Ketobacter alkanivorans: one gene and its partner. The protein of the gene in region 1 interacts with the protein of each later gene in a pairwise test. Links are inferred from orthologs where the notes say so. Each region holds a gene or a part of one and is shown in the gene's direction. Other genes may lie near its edges.

What was found.
Region 2: the proteins of Kalk_RS18995 (region 1) and Kalk_RS03950 interact in binary tests that used the Escherichia coli proteins (3 or more experiments, as listed by UniProt). The link is inferred for Ketobacter alkanivorans from one-to-one orthologs.

Annotation. Positions count from the first base shown.
Region 1 is NZ_CP022684.1:4,436,059-4,439,212, forward strand. The notes cover bases 1-2,827. They hold Kalk_RS18995 (protein phosphatase CheZ), read left to right. Parts: upstream 1-942; coding sequence 943-1,713; downstream 1,714-2,827. Other genes in these bases: Kalk_RS18985 (RNA polymerase sigma factor FliA), read left to right, coding at 1-352; cheY (chemotaxis response regulator CheY), read left to right, coding at 521-907; Kalk_RS19000 (chemotaxis protein CheA), read left to right, coding at 1,726-2,827. Also shown: more of Kalk_RS19000, read left to right, coding at 2,828-3,154.
Region 2 is NZ_CP022684.1:955,374-958,599, reverse strand. What follows is about bases 23-2,921. They hold Kalk_RS03950 (chemotaxis protein CheA), read left to right. Parts: upstream 23-344; coding sequence 345-2,498; downstream 2,499-2,921. Other genes in these bases: Kalk_RS03945 (chemotaxis protein CheW), read left to right, coding at 2,528-2,921; Kalk_RS03955 (response regulator), read left to right, coding at 23-340. In the rest of the region: more of Kalk_RS03955, read left to right, coding at 1-22; more of Kalk_RS03945, read left to right, coding at 2,922-3,079; Kalk_RS03940 (CheR family methyltransferase), read left to right, coding at 3,136-3,226. UniProt on the Escherichia coli protein: Involved in the transmission of sensory signals from the chemoreceptors to the flagellar motors. CheA is autophosphorylated; it can transfer its phosphate group to either CheB or CheY.

The DNA of each region.
Region 1 (3,154 bases):
CCTTGGCATTTCCATGGAAGAGTACCACGCCATGTTGCAAGACAGCATGGCGACACGGCTGTTCAGCCTCAATGAGCTTGAATCCGTCGAAGACAACATTACCACCGGGTTGCAGCAAGAACAGGCTCACAACCCCCTGGATGACCTCCAAAGTGGGGTATTCCGCACCCACCTGGCCCGCGCGATTGAACAGTTACCTGAGCGGGAGCAATTGGTCATATCCCTTTACTACGACGAAGAACTAAATCTTAAGGAAATCGGGCAGGTACTGGGAGTTAGCGAATCTCGTGTCAGCCAAATTCACAGTCAGGCCGCCCAACGATTGCGCGCCCGTCTACAAGAGTGGCTTTGATTCTTCTACAAAAACTGGATCACACCAAATCTGCTACTAGACTTAAGCGGTAGAGACTGTTGAAAGGCCCGGAAACCGTCAGCTTATCGCTGGTTGGGGCATTTAACAGCCAGTTACAGCAGTAGTTTGCTTAACAGACGTAGTGAACTGGGTTCATTGGAGGCAACCTTGGACAAGAATATGAAAATTCTCATTGTTGATGACTTTTCCACGATGAGACGCATTATCAAGAACCTGCTACGCGACCTTGGGTTCACCAATACCCAGGAAGCCGACGACGGAAGTTCTGCTTTGCCATTACTGAAAGCCTCGGATTTTGACTTTCTTATTACAGATTGGAATATGCCGGGAATGACGGGTATAGACCTGCTGAAGGCGGTGCGTGCGGATGAAAAGCTGCAGAGCCTACCTGTATTGATGGTGACAGCTGAAGCCAAGCGAGAGCAGATCATCGAAGCCGCGCAAGCTGGCGTTAACGGCTATGTTGTGAAGCCCTTCACCGCTCAGGCATTGAAAGAAAAGATCGAGAAGATCTTTGAGCGGGTAGATGCATAGCACTATTCACCGTTAACGGCAGATGTGAGATTAGCATGACGGAGCAAGCTCAGCAGGACAGTTTGGTGGAGTACGCCAAAACCCTGGTTGAACAACTGGAAAGTGGTGATGCGAAGGAGGCGATGCGAACCATCTCCTCTTTGCACCAGCAGCGGGATCAGGTGTTGTTTCAAGAAGTTGGAAAGTTGACCCGTAGCCTGCATGAGTCAATCAAAAACTTTGCGATTGATACCAGTGACAGCGTGATGCGCGATGAAATGTCGCGTATGCAGGATGCATCCCAGCGATTGAATTATGTCATCGAAAAAACAGAACAGGCGGCTAACAAAACTATGGACATGGTGGAGCACACCATGCCGGTTTCTGGTCACCTGCGGGAAAGTGCCCAATCCCTGAAAGAGGAGTGGGACAAACTTATGCGCCGTGAAATGAGCGCAGATGAGTTTCGACAGTTAACGAAAAAAGTGGATGGTTTTTTAGTAACTGCAGTGGCAGATGCATCCACAATTGACTCCAATCTTTCCAACATCATGCTGGCGCAGGATTTTCAAGATCTGACCGGTCAGGTGATCAAGCGAGTCATTCAGCTAGTAAAAGAAGTAGAAGATAACCTGGTGAATCTGGTGGCAATGGCGAGCACCATTGATCAGATTACCGGTGCTAAACATGAACTTCCCCAGAAAGACATGAAGGCTAATGAGGCAGATATTGGACCCGAGGGGCCAATTATGAATCCAGAGGCGCGAGAAGATGTTGTCTCGGGTCAGGATGATGTGGATGCCTTGTTATCCAGTCTTGGGTTTTAGAGGAGTTAGGGGATGAGCTTCGAAGGTGATGAAGAAATACTACAGGACTTCCTGGTTGAGGCCGGGGAGATACTGGAAGTACTGTCAGAACAACTGGTTGATCTGGAAAACCGACCCGACGACGCTGATCTTCTAAACGCAATATTCCGAGGATTTCACACAGTAAAAGGTGGGGCAGGGTTTCTGCAATTGGACACCCTGGTGGATCTTTGTCACGCGGCAGAAAACATATTCGATTTGTTGCGTAATGGAAAGTTGTCGATCAATGCAGAATTAATGGACGTAGTGTTGCAGGCGCTGGACGCTGTGAACAGTATGTTCGAGCAGGTTCATGGCCGCCAGTATCCAGATCCTGCTGATCCTGCCTTGATGAATGCGCTACATGCCATTTTGCAGGGTGATACACCGGCTGCTCCTACAGCGGAGCCTGCAGCTGAGGAAGCTCCCGTTGCCAGTGAAGCGGCTGATAAAGGCGATATCACTGACGAAGAGTTCGAGCAGTTTTTGGATGCGCTGGACGAAGGCAAAGACAAGGCACCAGCAGCACCGGCTACCAATACATCAGATGGAATAGATTTGTTTGGCGAAGATGATGAAGTCGCCGCCGCCTCGGCTTCAACCTCTGACGAAATCACAGAAGATGAATTTGAAGCGCTGTTGGATCAGTTGCATGGTAAAGGCAAGATTGGTGGAGCTGCTGCTGCGGCCGCCGAGCCAGAGCCGGCTGCTGCAACTGGCTCCGACGAAATATCAGATGACGAATTTGAATCCCTGTTAGATGAATTGCATGGCAAAGGTCGACACGGCGGTACACCAAAAACTGAGGGCGATGAAGGTGAACCTGCAGCGGCAAGTACTGATGGCCAATTAATCAGCGACGATGAATTTGAATCCCTGTTAGATGAGTTGCATGGTAAGGGTAAAGGGCCTACTACCGGAGCAGTCGAGGAGAAAGCACCAGCTGCACCTGCCGCAAGTAAGTCAGCGACACCTGCCCCTGCCGCAAAAGCGCCTGCACAGCCATCATCGCCGCCTCAGGCTGCGCCGAAAAAAGCAGAGGCACCCACTGCCAAGCCTGCAGCCACTGCCAGCCCAGCCAAAAAAGAGGCTGTTGCCCGCGGAGCCGCGCCGCCAAAAGAGGCTCCGGCTGCTGCAGAAAATACGGTTCGCGTTGATACCAAGCGCCTCGATGACATCATGAATATGGTGGGCGAGCTGGTATTGGTACGAAACCGCCTGGTGCGTTTAGGCTTGCGAACCGCCGATGAAGATCTGGCAAAAGCCGTTGCCAACCTGGATGTGGTCACCGGCGATCTGCAAACCGCAGTCATGAAAACCCGGATGCAGCCGATCAAGAAGGTATTCGGTCGCTTCCCTCGCGTTGTTCGGGATTTGGCACGTAACCTGAAAAAAGAAATCACCTTGGAATTGGAAGGTGAGG
Region 2 (3,226 bases), 3.5 Mb from region 1 along the record:
TGATAGCGCTTCCATGCGTCAAATGGTCAGCTTTACTTTGCAGGGGGCGGGCTATGAGGTGGTTGAAGCCTGCGATGGGCAGGATGCATTCAACAAGGCCAAGCAGGGTGGTGTCGATTTGGTTCTGTCTGATGTGAATATGCCGGTTATGGACGGAATAGCCCTTATAAAAAACCTAAGGACACTTCCCAATTACAAATTTACGCCCATCCTGATGTTAACCACTGAGTCTGCGGCTGATAAAAAAAGTGAGGGCAAGGCGGCGGGGGCGACAGGGTGGATTGTGAAGCCGTTTAATCCAGATCAGCTGTTGAACACCATCAAAAAAGTACTGGGATAGCACTATGAGTATCGATCTGAGTCAGTTCCACCAGGTATTCTTTGAGGAAAGTTTCGAAGGCTTGCAGGTGATGGAGTCAAGCCTGCTGGATCTTGATTGCGAGAACGTTGATTCAGAGACGATTAATAGTATTTTTCGTGCGGCTCATTCCATCAAAGGCAGTAGCAGCACGTTTGGGTTTACGGAGGTTGCAGAGTTTACTCACGTTCTTGAGACGCTACTTGATCAAGTGCGTGAGGGTTCGCGCCAGTTGCTTCCTGACCATGTTGATCTGTTGCTGCAGTCAGTAGATTGTTTGCACAGTATGTTGACTGCGCTGCAGGCAAAAGAGGCGGTGGATACAGAGCAGTCGAAGGTTTTGATTCAGGCGTTCAATGATATTCTTGAAGGGCGTGAACCGACGTCCTCAACTGATGCTTCTGCTGCGGGTGCCGCCGACGTTGCTACGTCACAAATGGCACCCACACTAGAGGCAGAGTCGGCTGAGGAAGTAACCTGGAATATAAAGTTCGTGCCAGATGGGAATCTATTGAGAACTGGCAATGAACCGCTGCGAATGTTTAGGGAACTGGCAGAACTGGGTGAGCTGGATGTTAAGGCAAACCTATCCAAATTGCCCGATATTCCAGTCTTGAACCCGGAAGAATGTCATCTAAGCTGGGAGATGTATTTAACTACAGTAAAACCCAAGTCGGATATTGAAGAAATATTCGAATGGGTTGTAGATGAGTCTGATATTACCATCTTAGCAACAGCGGGGTTGTTTGGTGAACTACCTAGTCAATCATCAGTTGTTGACCTTGATGCAGGAGCCCTGCCCGGCGGCGTTCCGGCAGAGCAGGCTGTTGAGCAACCTGAATCAGAAAAATTGCCCAAGAAGGACATAAAAGCGCCAACCCAAAAGGCTGCTGCGCAAAAGGATTCAGGGAAAAGCTCAGAGTCTACGTCGATCCGTGTGTCGATCGAAAAGATCGACAGTCTGGTAAACCTCGTTGGGGAGCTGGTCATAACTCAGTCCATGCTGGGGCAGCTGGGCAATGAATTTGATATGGATAAGCTTCAGAAGCTTCAGGAGGGGCTTGCTCAGCTAGAGCATAATACTCGTGAGCTTCAGGAAAGTGTTATGCGTATACGCATGCTTCCCATTAGCTTCACGTTCAGTCGCTTTCCTCGCATGGTGCGCGATCTTTCCAAGCAGTTGGGTAAGAAAATCGATCTCAAATTATTAGGCGAAAGCACCGAACTTGACAAAACAGTCATGGAAAAAATTGGCGATCCACTGGTTCATTTGGTGCGTAATGCGCTTGATCATGGTCTTGAGTTGCCGGAAGAACGTCGTGCGGCTGGTAAATCGGAGACAGGCACGATTACTCTCAACGCATTTCATCAGGGCGGCAACATCATAATTGAGATAATTGATGATGGTAAGGGCCTTAATAGTGAGAGAATTCTTGCAAAAGCCAGAGCGAATGGGGTGATTGGTGAGAGCGAAATTCTTACTGATGAACAAATCCAGGAGCTGATATTTCAGCCAGGATTTTCTACTGCGGAAAAGGTGACGGATGTATCCGGTCGCGGAGTAGGAATGGATGTGGTGCGACGTAATATACTTGAGTTAAATGGCAGTATCGAAGTGCGATCGGTAGCGGGAAAGGGAAGCACTTTTACTATACGTTTGCCGCTGACTTTGGCAATTTTGGATGGCCAGCTTATCAATATTGGCAACCAAACTTACATCATTCCATTGGTTTCTATTGTGGAGTCATTGCAGCCAAATATGGAGCTGGTTAATCACGTTGCCGGTGGTTGTGATGTGTTTCGTCTGCGTGATGAGTACATACCTATCATCAAATTATGCGAAGTTTTTGGTGTTGATCCCATTAGCGATAATCTGTCTGAAAGCTTACTGGTGGTGGTTGAAGTTGGAAATTCGAAAGTTGCGCTGGTTGTTGACGATTTGCTTGGCCAGCAACAGGTGGTGATTAAGAGCATGGAATCCAACTATAAAAAAGTGGATGGGATTTCCGGTGCTACCATTCTTGGTGATGGAACAGTATCACTGATACTAGATATTACCGATCTTATTCATATGGCTGGTGTAAGACAGCAGTCTAAGAATGGCTTGAAATTGGTTTCAAGCAAAATTCGGGCAGCGTAAGCAGTAACGGCTCTACAGGAGGCTGAATTATGGGCGCGGCAGAAGAACGTATTTATGACAGTAACGATGTTGAGATAACGTCAAAGGATAATGATCAGACCGACCAATATCTCACATTTATTATGGCCAGTGAGGAATACGGTGTAGATATATTGAGTGTCCAGGAGATTCGAGGTTGGGAGAGTGTTACCCCTATTCCCAATTCGCCTCCTCATGTTAAGGGCGTAATCAATCTGCGCGGAACCATTGTGCCAATAGTCGATCTTAGGCAACGGTTTGGGCTTAAGAACGTCGAATATGGGCCTCTAACAGTCGTTATTGTTTTGAAGGTTGCTACCGCAAAGGGTTCCAGAATTATGGGTATTGTTGTTGATGCGGTAAGCGATGTTTACAGCTTATCAGCAGAGGAAATGAAGTCTGCTCCTGACCTAGGCGATCACGTTAATACGCTCTACATTAAAGGCCTGGTAAATGTTAATAACAAAATGGTTATTCTTCTGGATATAAACGAGTTGCTTGGTTCGGACTCCATACCGGAAGTATCCATCAGTGCTATTAAAGAGCTAAAAGACGCACGTTGAACAGCCACTAGCCGTGTTGCTACGTATACCACTTCATTGGATGAAGAGCTGCATGCATGCAAACGATGAATGCAATTAAAGAAACTGGAAAATCTGCGAAGTCATTTGCCCTGCGCGAATTTCCTATGACGGACCAGGATTTTGAGA